3 linked regions of the Halioglobus japonicus genome follow. The protein of the gene in region 2 binds, or shares a complex with, the protein of the main gene of each other region. Links are inferred from orthologs where the notes say so. Each region holds a gene or a part of one and is shown on either strand. Other genes may lie near its edges.

The links.
Region 1: the proteins of dnaN (region 2) and holA are in contact, whole or in part, in a cryo-EM structure (PDB 8GIZ), measured with the Escherichia coli proteins. The link is inferred for Halioglobus japonicus from one-to-one orthologs.
Region 3: the proteins of dnaN (region 2) and dinB are in contact, whole or in part, in a solved structure (PDB 1OK7), measured with the Escherichia coli proteins. The link is inferred for Halioglobus japonicus from one-to-one orthologs.

The regions. Positions count from the first base shown.
Region 1 is NZ_CP019450.1:1,287,295-1,291,415, reverse strand. The notes cover bases 100-2,917. They hold holA (DNA polymerase III subunit delta), read left to right. Parts: upstream 100-912; coding sequence 913-1,923; downstream 1,924-2,917. Other genes in these bases: imuA (translesion DNA synthesis-associated protein ImuA), read left to right, coding at 2,077-2,814; BST95_RS06110 (LPS-assembly lipoprotein LptE), read left to right, coding at 379-903; leuS (leucine--tRNA ligase), read left to right, coding at 100-360. Outside these bases: more of leuS, read left to right, coding at 1-99; BST95_RS06095 (OsmC family protein), read left to right, coding at 2,956-3,393; BST95_RS06090 (DUF2788 domain-containing protein), read left to right, coding at 3,423-3,635; BST95_RS06085 (O-acetyl-ADP-ribose deacetylase), read left to right, coding at 3,632-4,121. UniProt on the Escherichia coli protein: Part of the beta sliding clamp loading complex, which hydrolyzes ATP to load the beta clamp onto primed DNA to form the DNA replication pre-initiation complex.
Region 2 is NZ_CP019450.1:619,553-624,523, reverse strand. Bases 963-3,949 are described here. They hold dnaN (DNA polymerase III subunit beta), read left to right. Parts: upstream 963-1,897; coding sequence 1,898-3,001; downstream 3,002-3,949. Other genes in these bases: BST95_RS02950 (phospholipase D-like domain-containing protein), read right to left, coding at 3,034-3,949; dnaA (chromosomal replication initiator protein DnaA), read left to right, coding at 963-1,817. Also shown: more of dnaA, read left to right, coding at 273-962; more of BST95_RS02950, read right to left, coding at 3,950-4,854; BST95_RS02945 (endonuclease/exonuclease/phosphatase family protein), read right to left, coding at 4,851-4,971. UniProt on the Escherichia coli protein: Confers DNA tethering and processivity to DNA polymerases and other proteins. Acts as a clamp, forming a ring around DNA (a reaction catalyzed by the clamp-loading complex) which diffuses in an ATP-independent manner freely and bidirectionally along dsDNA.
Region 3 is NZ_CP019450.1:2,943,795-2,948,064, reverse strand. What follows is about bases 1,205-4,171. They hold dinB (DNA polymerase IV), read right to left. Parts: upstream 3,567-4,171; coding sequence 1,842-3,566; downstream 1,205-1,841. Other genes in these bases: BST95_RS13855 (LysR family transcriptional regulator), read right to left, coding at 3,600-4,171; BST95_RS13865 (Lrp/AsnC family transcriptional regulator), read left to right, coding at 1,400-1,834; BST95_RS13870 (type III PLP-dependent enzyme domain-containing protein), read right to left, coding at 1,205-1,250. Outside these bases: more of BST95_RS13870, read right to left, coding at 63-1,204; more of BST95_RS13855, read right to left, coding at 4,172-4,270. UniProt on the Escherichia coli protein: Poorly processive, error-prone DNA polymerase involved in translesion repair and untargeted mutagenesis. Copies undamaged DNA at stalled replication forks, which arise in vivo from mismatched or misaligned primer ends.

The DNA.
Region 1 (4,121 bases), 670 kb from region 2 along the record:
GACAGCGACCAGAGCCGCGCGGTACTGGACGAAGCGTTGCGCGCCATCGTGCTAATGCTCAACCCCATCACGCCGCACATCTGCCACGAGTTATGGCCGGCGCTCGGCGGCACAGGCGACGTGCTCAATGCGCCCTGGCCCAGTGTCGACGAAGACGCACTCACCCGCGACAGCATTGAAATGGTGGTTCAGGTGAACGGCAAGGTCCGCGCCAAGATGAACATTGCCGCCAATGCCGACAAGGATGCTGCCGAAGCGGCGGCCCTGGCTCAGGACAATGTGCAGCGTTTCCTGGAAGGCGTGACCGTGCGCAAGGTGATTGTAGTACCGGGCAAATTGGTTAATATTGTTGCCAACTGATTAAGGCCGGAACCCATTATGCAGCGGCGCCTCGCCACCCTTGTTATCGCTCTTTGCGCCACAGCCATGGTATCCGGCTGTGGCTTCCACCTGCGCGGCAGCGGCGGCGCCAGTGTTCCAGAGGAATGGCGCTCGCTGTTTCTGGTCACCAGTAATCCCAACAGCGAATTCAGTCGCGAGGTGAAGCTGCGCTTCGCCAATGCCGGCATTGAATGGGCCGACGACCGCGCCGACGCCAACTATCTGCTGGTACTCGGACCGGAGCGTTTCAGCCAGCGAAACCTGTCACTGGATGCCGACACCCGAGCGGCGGAATTCGAACTGACCATGCGTTCGACATTCTCGATCAACAACGCCAGAGGCAAGGGCGTCATGCCCGACACCACCGGCACGGTGATCAAGCAGATGGAAAACGACCCCCAGAACGTCGTGGGCAAGGCCGAGGAGATCCGCATCCTCAAGGCGGAGATGCGCAGTGAACTGTCGCAGCAGATTCTGCGCCGCATCGCCTTCTTCGCCGCCAGCCAGACGCCCGAGGCCTGACACCTCGCGATGCGCCTGTACCCCGAGAAACTCGCCGGCCATCTCAAGCAGCAACTTCTCCCCGTTTACCTGATTAGTGGCGACGAGCCTCTGCTGGTACAGGAGTGCTGTGATTTGGTGCGCAAGGCCGCACGCGACGCCGGCTGCACCGACCGCGAAATTATCGATGTGGTGCCGCGCTTCAAGTGGGATGAAATTCTGCACAGTGCGTCCAGCATGTCACTGTTCGCCGAGCGCAAACTGGTGGAAATACGCATGCCCTCGGGCAAGCCCGGCGCCGATGGCAGCAAGGCCCTGTGCGAGTATCTCGATATGGCTGCCGGCAGCGACGACATCCTGCTGATTGTGTCCGGCAAGATCGATAAGCAGTCCACCAATAGCAAATGGTACAAGGCCCTGGACAAGGCCGCCGCCACGGTGCAGATCTGGCCCATTGAAGCCCGTGACCTGCCGCGCTGGTTGCAGCAACGCTGCAGCGCCGCCGGCCTCAGCATCGATAACGACGCTCTGCAGTTGCTGTGTGAGCAGGTGGAGGGCAATCTGCTGGCAGCGGTACAAGAAGTGGAGAAACTCAAGTTGCTGGCCAGCGATGGCCAGATCAACGCCGAGACCATTACCGCCTCGGTGTCCAATAACGCCCGCTACAACCTGTTTGATATGACCGACCATGCCCTCAAGGGCAATGCCGGCACCAGCCTGAAAATGCTCCACGGCCTGCGCGGCGAAGGCACCGAGCCGGCCGTAGCCCTGTGGGCTCTGCTCCGGGAAGTACGCACCCTGCACCAGGCCCGCCAGCAGGTCGATGCGGGGCAGTCACCCCAGCAGGTACTGGGCGGTTTGCGGGTGTGGAAAAACCGCATGCCCCTCATGCAGGGTGCACTGTCACGGCACAACAGCGTGACACTTACCGCATTGCTTGAACAGGCATCGGCCGTCGATGGCACCATCAAGGGCTTTGCCGCCGGCAAACCCTGGGACCAACTGGAAAACCTCGTTCTGCAGCTCGCCGCGAGCCGCTAACCCCCACCTGTCGCCTTTCAGGGCACGTCTCATTTTTGCCAACTAATACCCCTGCCCAGGGCCTTGCACTCTGCCTGCCACTCAACTACTGTTTATACATACAGTGTACAAACATACAGTAAACACAAAGCAGAACAACAAGAGAGGCCCGACATGAACCAGGCTCTGCAGCAAGTCATCAATCGCAACGACACCTGGCGCGGCAACTTCACCGCCCTGTCCGCCGATGGCGATCGCCACTGGCATGCCGGTAACAACCGGAACGACAACACCCTGGGCACCGGTTACAGCACCCTCGACAAAGAGTTGCGCGATGGCGGCTGGTCGCTGGGAAACACTGTGGAAGTGCTCAGTGATGGCTGTGGCATGGGCGCCATGGGCCTGTTTCTGCCTGCCATGGAAACCCTGAGCGCCGAGGGCCGCTGGCAGGTCTTCATCGCCCCACCTTTTACGCCCTACGCGCCGCTGCTCAAGGCCCGCGGTATTAACACCGAGCAAATCCTGCTGGTGCACCCGAAAAGCCGCGAAGATTTGCTGTGGGCCACCGAACAGGCCCTGCGCAGCAGCACCAGCAGCGCCGTGTTCAGCTGGTTGGGTGCCCACGAATACAGCTACGGTGAACTGCGTAAATTACAGCTGGCCGCCGCCGACAGCGACAGCCTGGCCGTGTTATTCCGCCCCCACAGTGCCGCCCGTAACCATGCGCCGGCAGGCCTGCGTCTGCAAATACGTGAATACCGTAAGGTACATATTCTCAAGCAGCGCGGCGGCAACCAGTATCTCGATGTAGCCCTGCCACCGGCCGAGGATATCCCGGAACAACCCCAGCTGTGGGAAGTACCCACCTGGCAGGACAGCCCCCAGCAGCAGCCGGCGTTCTCCTTCGCATAGTGCCACCTGCCGGCCTGGACAGACCCGGCCTGGCCAGGCCCGGCCGGGCGGGTAAGTTCACAATGGTTGCGTCATCACCATCAGCCGTGGCACCAAGAGTGCTACACTGCCTGCCGCCATACATAATAAGGAGCAGGCAGCATGCAAGATTTCCCCCACCACTATCACGTCAACGCCACCGCCCAGGTGACTGGTAATGTCGCTATCAATAGCGGCGCTATGCCACCGCTGGCCTCCGCACCACCGGCGGAATTCGGCGGCCCTGGCGACCAGTGGTCGCCAGAACATTTACTCATGGCCTCGGTGGCGGACTGCTTTGCACTCACCTTCCGAGCCATTGCCGCCGCCTCCAAGCTGGAATGGAGCGACCTGGCCGCCGACGCCGAGGGCGTGCTTGACCGGGTAGAGCGGGTCACCCAATTTACCGCAATTGCCGTCAAGGCCACGCTGACCGTGCCCGCCGGTGTCGACGAGGCCAAGGCCCAGCGCATACTGCACAAGGCCGAAGATGCCTGCCTGATCACCAACTCACTCAGTGCCGACACCCATCTGGAAACTGCTATAATCGCCGCCTCCTGAACAGGGCCGCACCGGCCCGGGAGTAGCATGTGGATGAGTGGCTGACAGAGTACGGCGTCACCATCGGGGTGTCCGCCCTTATTCTCTTTATGATGTTCATTGTGTGGGACCTGGCCAAGCGCAGTAACGCGGGCAGGTTCGGCACCATCATTCTGTATATTGGCCTGGCCATGGGTATGTTCGGCTTTGCCATCAAGTTTGTGATTTCCTACCTGCTGGAAAATGCCGGAGGCGTTGGGTGACTGTGCACCTGGCTTTGGGTGATATTACCCGGGCCGAAGTGGATGCTGTGGTGAATGCGGCCAATGAGGGCATGCTCGGTGGCGGGGGTGTCGACGGCGCCATCCACAGGGCCGCAGGCCCTGCCCTGCTCCAGGCCTGTCGCGATGTCCCCGCCACCAATGGCGTCCGCTGCCCCACCGGTGAAGCCCGCATTACCGATGCCGGGGCACTCACCGCACGCTATGTCATCCACACGGTGGGGCCGGTTTACGCCAGCGCCACCAACCCACCAGCCCTGCTGAGCGCAGCGTATCGCAACAGCTACCAGCTCGCCCTGCAACACGATTGCCACTCCCTGGCCGTACCGGCGATCTCCTGTGGGGTGTACGGCTACCCGCTGGAAGAAGCGGCAGCCATCGCCGTGGCGGTAAGCACCGATGCCGCCTTTGCTGACCTGGACATTCATTTCTACCTCTTCAGCCAGCCGGTATACGACGCCTGGCGCT
Region 2 (4,971 bases):
TTGCATAATAAATAGACAGGTTATCCACAGAAAAACTTATAAAAACTATTTCCAACCACCTTGGTTAAAAAATAATCTAACCATTAATAAGTGATTGAAATATATACATTTTTAAAAAATTTATCCTCTAAAAATTGTTGTGGATAAGTGGCGCACGTGGCGCTATTATTCTTTGACCGCCAGGCGGCTCTGATGCTTGGCTAAAATAACGTTTTTATATACTTCTGATGATAGAAAGGCGCGGCATTGGGCCTCGCTTTAAGGGGATAGCTTTGCCTGGAGTAGTTTGGCAACAGTGTATCGACCGGCTGCAAGACGAATTGCCTTCGCAGCAGTTTAATACCTGGATTCGGCCTTTAGAGGCCTCAACGGACGGACAGAGTCTCACCCTGTTTGCGCCCAATCGTTTTATTAAAGATTTCGTATCCGATAAATTCGCAACTCGGATCGCCGAGTTGGTAAGTGAGTTAGAGCCGAGCAACCAGCTGGACGTGGTGCTTGAGATCGGCGCGGGTCGGCCAGTGCCTGAACGGGTAGCAGTGGAACAGCCTCGTGTGGCGCGGGCGTCTATGAGCATGTCTGCAGACCCAGTTGTGCCGGCAAGTCGACCACAACCGATTCAAGAGACGCCAGCGCCAGCCACACCTGCAGCATTTACGCCCCCGCCCAGTAGCGACATGGCCCCCGCTGTGTCTGGCTTTGCGGTTTCGCGTAACCCTGACGGCGTCAAAGCGGCTGTAAGCGAACCGGCTCAGAATCCGGCACGGCAATCCGAAATAGCCGGATCACTGCAGCATCAAAATGGTCTGGTGGAAAATTACACTTTCACCAACTTTGTGGAGGGTAAATCAAACCAGCTGGCATTGGCTGCGGCGCGTCAGGTGGCGGAAAATCCCGGCGATTCTTACAACCCGCTGTTTCTTTATGGCGGTGTCGGTCTCGGCAAGACGCACCTGATGCACGCGGTAGGCAATGCGCTGCGTCAGCAAAAGCCGGATGCCAAAATTGTCTATCTGCACTCCGAGCGTTTTGTCGCCGATATGGTCAAGGCACTGCAGTTGAATGCAATCAGTGATTTCAAGCGCTATTACCGGTCGGTGGATGCCTTGCTCATCGATGACATTCAGTTTTTCGCCAAGAAAGATCGTTCTCAGGAAGAATTTTTCCACACCTTTAATGCCTTGTTGGAAGGCGGCCAGCAGATGATTCTCACCTGCGATCGTTATCCCAAGGAGATCGATGGACTTGAGGAGCGTTTGAAGTCGCGCTTTGGTTGGGGGCTTACGGTAGCCGTTGAACCACCGGAGCTGGAAACGCGGGTGGCGATTCTGATGAAAAAGGCCAATCAGGCGCGGGTTGATCTGTCGCCTGATGCCGCATTCTTCATTGCCCAGCGTGTCAGATCCAATGTACGGGAGCTCGAAGGTGCGCTGAAAAGGGTGATAGCAAGTGCTCACTTCACAGGTCGGGACATCGATATTGACCTGATCAAGGACAGTCTCAAGGATTTGCTCGCACTGCAGGACAAGCAAGTGAGCCTGGATAATATTCAGCGCACCGTCGCTGAGTATTACAAGATTAAAGTGGCCGATCTGATGTCGCGTCGCCGCAGTCGTTCCGTTGCCCGGCCGCGTCAGGTCGCCATGGCGCTGGCCAAGGAGCTGACAAATCACAGCCTTCCTGAGATTGGTGACAGCTTTGGTGGCAGAGATCACACGACAGTTCTTCACGCATGTCGTAAAATCAAAGAACTTCGTGAAACTAACTCTGATATTCGCGAAGATTATAAGAACCTGCTGAGATCTCTCACCACCTGAGGGTGAGAGAGATGGGAAGTTTTGTTTTTTAATAGCGCGAATGCATTGTTCGCCGATTGGGCCAAGGAATAACGAATCATATGAAATTCACGATTTCACGGGATGCATTGATCAAGCCGTTGAATCTTGTGGCGGGCGTGGTAGAACGCCGTCAAACTCTCCCTATTCTCGCCAATGTGTTATTGGAGCTCGAAGGTGACCGGCTGTCTCTGACAGGTACTGACCTAGAGGTAGAGCTTGTTGGTCGTGTGCAGCTGCCGGCGGCAGGCGAACCCGGTGAAGTTACCGTGCCTGCCCGTAAACTGGTGGATATCTGCAAATCACTTCCGGAAGGCAGTGACATCAGTTTCACCGCTGAAGATTGCAAGGTCACTGTTAAATCGGGCCGCAGCCGATTTACTCTGTCTACCCTGCCGGCCCGGGAGTTTCCTAACGTCGAAGACAGTATGGGAACTCACCAGTTCACGATTAAGCAGGGCCAGCTCAAGCGCCTGATCGACCGCACCGGTTTTGCCATGGCGCAGCAGGACGTTCGCTACTACCTGAACGGGATGTTGTGGGAGCTCAAGGAGCAGAGCCTGCGTGTTGTGGCCACCGATGGACACCGCCTGGCACTGTGCACCCTACCAGAGCCGGTGCAGGTCAATGACGACACCCAGGTGATTCTGCCACGCAAGGGTGTGTTGGAAATGGCGCGCCTGTTAATGGAAGACGATGAAGATATCGCTATCGTGATTGGCAGCAATCATATTCGCGCTACTACCAATGAGTTTACCTTTACCTCCAAGCTGGTAGACGGCAAATTTCCGGATTATCAGCGGGTATTGCCCCGCAACCCGAACAAGATAGTGCTCGGATCTCGTCTGGAACTGCGCCAGGCCTTTACCCGTACAGCGATTCTGTCCAACGAAAAGTATCGTGGCGTCAGGCTGAAACTGACTGACAATAGCCTGGATATTGTGGCTAACAACCCCGAGCAGGAAGAAGCAGAAGAGGCCGTGCCCGTGGATTACCAGGGTGAATCCCTGGAGATTGGCTTTAACGTCAGTTATTTGCTGGACGTGTTGTCTGTATTGAGCGGCGAGCAGATCAAAATGTCACTGTCTGATGCCAACAGCAGCGCATTGCTGGAGGAATCGGACGAAGGTGACTCAGTTTACGTGGTAATGCCTATGAGGCTGTAGCGGGCGCAAGTCTATCCAGCCCCATCGCGGGTCTAGAATTGATATTCAAGGCCCGTGGCCCTCAGGGTCCGAAAGATGCGTCGCTGATTTCGCACCGCAGTGCCTTTCATACCACCCGCTTCTATAACCTGTCGCCGCATTTCCAGCCATTCGGGTGAACCCCACAGGTAGGATTCGTTCTTCAAGCGCTCAAACTCGTCGATCAGGTCCTGGCGAAGGCCTTCGCTCTCGAACAAGAAACCCATTTCGTTGTTGAATAATCGAGACCGGTGATCGAAGTTGGCTGTTCCGATAAAACCGTATTTGTCGCCTATCAGGTACTTGGCGTGCAGTTTTCCGTAATGTTTGTCACCACCGAGCGCTACATCATCAAGCTTGCCGGTTTCATAGATCTGTAGCTGGGGGTGATTGACGAGCTTCAGCCAGGTGTCACTGCCCACTAGCTCGTGACTTGTTTCATCTGCGCCCACTTCGCGCTGCCAGACGTGTTTGTAGTCTTTTCCCAAAAGCATGCGCGGTGCCATGTCCATATCCACAATGGCTTGCGCGGCCGCGTTGTCTGAGGTGAGCACAGAATTGGTAATCATTTCGTATCGGTGTTCTGGAGCCTCTGCAAGCCAGTCAAGTATCCGCTGGGCTTCGTCTAGGAATAGATTGCCTTGCTTGTCGTAGTATTTAGCGAGAAACAGATAGGGTGAGACAACTCGAATGTGGGTGCGGTCATCAAGCTCACGCACCTGTTCGAGCTGGTAGATGATGGAGTTCGGGTTATTGGCGAGATTGTTGGCGGCATCGGTAATCACTTTCCGATTGGTCAGATTGGCGAACTCGTGGGCTATCTGTACGTCCGCGTCTCGCCAGTCTTCGGATAGGTAGACTTCCATGTCTGCGAAGTATGGTTGGATGCGCGATAGTGACTTCAGCTGATTGAGTGATTCTTTAAATCGCTCGCGTCGTTTGGTATAGAGGTCTAATCCTGTAATGAACTGTCGGGAGCGGATCCTCCGATTGGTTTCATGGAGTGACAGTAGGCTGAAGTAGATTTCAGAGATCGCCCCAACGGTTTCGCGGTGCTCTGTCATATCCCTGGCGCGTAGTAAAATCTCAGCGTCGTTGTACGTGTCAGGGTTGGGCGACCCATCTTCTTTAATACCGTAGTAAGACAGCGACACATTGCGTCCGCCAGTAATGACTTTGGCGATCTCTGGTACGAAACCATCGACAACCATCAATTTGTCGTGGGAGCGACGGTTGACTGTAAATGGTGACTTTGAAGGCGCATTGAATAGGAAGACCTGTATGCGCGCGCGCCGGGTCGTCATTTCTCCCGCCTTGTTGCGAATAAAGCCGGCTTCCCGTTCACAACTGTGTAGCGCCCGCAGCCAGCGCTTGCTCAGAGTCATTGAGCCGATCGCGTCGACCATCAGGCGGATATCGACGCCGCGCTTGACCGCGTCGCACATGGCGCCCATGATCGCCAACCCGGCTAGGTCAGCTTTGAAGATGTAGTACACCGCATCTACGCTGTACAGCGCCTCTTCAATCAGGTGCACTTTGGTGACTAGCGAGCGGATGGCATCCTGTTCGCGACTGCCGAGCAGTTTTACCTGGCTGCCCTTGACTGGGATACTCGCATCGATACCGATTTGGAGTGGATCCTTGCCCAACTCCTCATTGGTGAGGCTGCTGCGGATCCTGTACCACTCGTTGATATTGGGGTCATCGATAGCGCCGGTTGGCGGGCAGTTCTCCAGTGCTTGTCGGTCCGCAGGGCACTGGTCAGCGGGAATGTTGGTCGTGGCGCAGGCGGAAACCAGTAATAGCAATAATGCCGTGGCCAGGCAGCGAGTCATCTGGAGTCCTCTTCAGTGCGGCGCCATCGCAGTGCGGCCATCACCATCTGGTGGTCAGATATGAGTTCGGGCGATACCTTGTACTCCACAAACTCTAGCTCAGGTGAGATGAGAATC
Region 3 (4,270 bases), 2.3 Mb from region 2 along the record:
GCCGGAGCATCGGCCCGTTATTCAGGAACGGGCCTGGTCCTCGCCGATCTGGTTTAGCGCAACTAGCGAGCGCTAAAATCCTGAGCGACCAGAATGTCGCGATAGCCCCCGGAGCGGAAGCCATTAAAGCCGGTGCTCGTGGCTGAACCATAGGCACCCAGCAAGCCGAATTCGATGTAGTCTCCGGCGCGCAGGTCCTTCGGTAGCGGTGTGGTTCGCGACAGCTTATCGACAGGGTCGCAGGTAGGTCCGAACACGTGGTACTCGTTGACCGGTCCGCTGAGCAGGCTGTCGCCACGCCAGGCGCGCACGGGCATTTGCAGGTCAATCAGCAGCTGTTCCTGCATACCGCCGTACACCCCGTCGTTTACAAACAGGCTGTGGCCGTTTTCACGTACATGAATGACCCGGGTCAGCAGCGAGACGCTGTCCGCCACCATGGCGCGTCCAGGTTCACACATAAGCGGCGTGCCAGCAGGCAGAAAGCGCTCGGCAGCGGAATGAATTTCAGCGAAGAACGTGGCCAGTTCGGGCACATCGGCGCCAGCGTATTGAACGGGAAAGCCACCTCCGACGTTGACCAGTTCTGGCGCAACACCCGCGCGCTCAATAATATCGCCCGCCACTTCGAGATAGCGGCCGTACATGGCGGGCTCAACACACTGTGAGCCCGGGTGGAAGGTGAGTGCGGGGCGGCCGCCCCGCGCCTTGACGAGGCGTAGCAGCTGTACGGCTGCATCGGGCGTAGCGCCGAACTTGCTGCCAAAGTCGTACGCGGCGCCACTGTGTTCCAGTTTGAAGCGAACGGTGTAGCGAACCTCAGGGTCGCCACCGCAGGCCCGGTAGATTTTCTCCAGCTCGGCAGTCTCGTCGAGGGCAAATGAGCGTACGCCATAGCGCTGGTAGGCTTCAGCTATTGATGTGTCGTCCTTGATAGGATTGTTAAAGTGCAGCGTTGCTTGTGGCGCGATGGCCAGGGTAGAGCGAACTTCCTCCAGGGATGCAACGTCGAAGTGCTGCACGCCGCTGCGACGCAAGGTCTGCAGAATTCGGGCTTCGGGGTTGGCCTTGACAGCATAGCTGACCGCACCATTGAAGTTGCTCAGAAAGTCGGCCGCGCGGGTTTCCAGTTTGGCAGCGCAGAACAGGTAGGCAGAATCTTCCGGCTGAGCGCTGGCGATGAAGCCACCGGTACAGGAGTAGGTCTCGCGCCGGTCTTGCTGCCATTGTTGTTTGATGTCACCTGTCATGTCGGTATTCCTGAGGTTGTTATGCATTCATTGTGTGGCTATCGGGTGATGAATTGGCAGTTGCAATAACTGGTTAATATGGTCAAATAGGTGCCAAATTGACCAGCATAATGTTCAATTTGTTAATTGTTGGTTGTGGGGGAGCTGAAGTGGAGCTGAGTAAGAACGATAAACGGCTGTTGAAGGCACTGCAGCGCAATGCGCGTCAGAGCGTCAGTGAGCTTGCACGGGAACTGGATTTGTCGCGCACGACGGTGCAAAAGCGCCTTACGGCCCTGGAAAGCAATGGCGTCATTACCGGTTACAAGGTCAAGCTGAGCGACAGTTATCGCGCGGAAACAATACAGGCTTACGTCAATCTGGTGGTAGATCCACGCAAGGGGGCGATGGTAACCAGTGCCCTTGAGAAACTTCCTCAGGTTGAGGCCTTGTACACCGTTAGTGGCAAAATCGATATGGTGGCACTGATGCGGGTGCACAGTCCGGCAGAGCTCGACACCACCCTGGACCGAATTGGCGAGACCGAAGGTGTTCGGGACACAGATTCGGCGATTGTCCTATCTACAAAGTTTGATCGACGCTAGACGCAGATCAGGCTTCAAACAGCGCCAGCTGCGCTTCCCGCACTTCGCTGCGAGGGTTTAGCCGCAGTCCCGCCCCCAGCAATCGGACCGGTCGGCTCTGGCGCTGCCACGCTCTCTCCAACAGTGCCCGGTAGGCCACCGGTTGTAACCAGTGCTCCCCGTTGGCGGGAATGACCTCTTCGATGGTCGTCTGTTCGAAGTTATTGAATTTTACTTTTACAAATCGCTTGTGCGGGTGGTACTGCTCGTCAATGTGGTGAAATCGGGATTCAAGTTCTTCGAGGATTTTTTCCAGTGCGAGTTGCATGGCTCCGGTATCTTTAAGATCGTCGGCATAGGTGTTCTCCACCGAGATGGATTTGCGAATGCGGCTGGTCTGTACCGGGCGATTATCGTCACCGTGGGCAAGGCGTGACAGGCGTATGCCGTATTTGCCAAAGCGTCGGGCCAGGGTTTCCAGCGGTATCTTTTGCAACTCCCCGCAGGTGGTCGCGCCCAGTTTTTCCAGCTTGGCAGCAGTGACGCTGCCGACCCCATTGATTTTTGCCACAGGAAGATCGGCCACAAATTCTGCGACCTGCTCCGGCGCGATCGTGAAGCAGCCGTCGGGCTTGTTCCAGTCGCTTCCGACCTTGGCAAGAAACTTATTCGGAGCGACACCCGCCGAAACGGTCAGATTCAGCTCGCGCTTAATACTCGCGCGTATGTCTTCGGCAATAAGGGTGGCGCTGCCACGGCAGGCAGTGGCTGCGCTGACATCGAGATAGGCCTCATCTAGGCTGAGTGGTTCGATGACATCTGTATAGCGGTTAAATACCTGGTGGAACTGGCGAGACACCTCGCGATAAAGCTCAAAGCGCGGTTTGAGAATTTGCAACTGGGGGCACAGCTGTCGGGCGCGGCTACTGGGCATGGCGGAGTGCACACCGAACTTACGGGCCTCGTAGTTGCAGGTGGCAATGACGCCACGGCCAGTGCGCCCGCCCACGGCGATGGGGTGGCCGACCAAACTGGGGTCTTCGCGCATCTCGACAGACGCGTAGAAGGAATCCGCGTCAATGTGGATGATTTTGCGCTGGCTCAACTCAGTTCCTGGCGGGGCTTCCAGCGTGGCTGCAATGGCGCCGGCTACCTGGTCGAGCATGATGCTGCGTTGACGGGGCTTGTCGCCAAAGGCGCTGCAGATGTCTGCAATACTGTGGAAATTAATCGACACCGCCAGAAACAGGCGGCGCCTAGCCTCCGCCTGGCCGAGGTGTGACAGCGCCCTGGCAACCAGGGGTTCCAGGGCAGGGACATCGCGGAAACTGATTTGTGAATCGGCGCCTGGATTGGTTGTCGGGCTGTTAGTGGCCGCCAGTTGCGACAGAATTCTCACGTAATACTCACCCTCGGGGGTGCTCTTCAGATACTCTCCCAATGGTGTGACGAGGGTGCGGGCGACCTGCTCTGCGGGCGACCATTGCTCGAGCTCGGCGCTCGCCAGGAACCGGTTTCGCAGTGCCTCGACCGGATCGGCATGGTAATCGAGAATAGCCTGTATGAGCCCCTGCCGGTTGCCGAAATGATATTGCAACGCGTTGCGGTTTTTCTGCCCGGCAGCTTTTGTCACCTCGTTCAGAGATACGACGTCAACACCGCGCTCGGCAAATAGCTTCTGGGCAGCGTTGATAAAGCGCAGTCTGGTCTGGGCTGAGCGGGCGGTGTGCTTGTTGGTATGGCCACTGGCCATGGGGCGGACTCCTCCAAAAAAGCCTATCTTAGTTCAGGTGTCGACGGAGCGACAGGTATCCATCCAGTAGCTCACCGACTCGATTGGGTAGCGCTGCCTGGGCAGGACGAAGTAAAAGCTACGACGCAGATCGCGGCGGGGCAGGGTCAGTGGCACGAGATCGCCATTGGCGAAATTGCGCTCCAGTACAATGCGGGACAGACAGCCGATGCCCAGGCCCGATTCTACGGCATTTTTAATCGCTTCATTGTGCATGAACTCCATATAAACGTTCAGCTCCGAAAGCAATCCCGCCATGGCACGGTCGAAGGTGTGACGAGCACCGGAATCCGGCTCGCGCAATATCCATGCTGCCTCGCGAATATCCCGGGTCGATAGGGTCTTTTTCTCCGCCAGTGGATGATTGGCCGCGCAGAACACCACCAGTTCATCGTCTCGCCAGGGAATCAGTTCCAGTTCCCGGTGCTGATACTCGCCTTCGATCATGCCGATATCGACCTCGTAGTTGAGGACTTTGGCCACAATTTCCGGGGTATTGGCGATCTCCAGGCGGACGTCGGCCTCGGGATACTTGCCAAGATAGCCGGCCAGGTAACGGGTGGCGAGATGGTTGCCTATGGTAAAGCTCGCGCCAACCTTGATGTGTCCCAGTGACTGGTGCGTATGCAAAAGGTCTTCAAAATGCTGGCAGTGGGCGAGCAGCG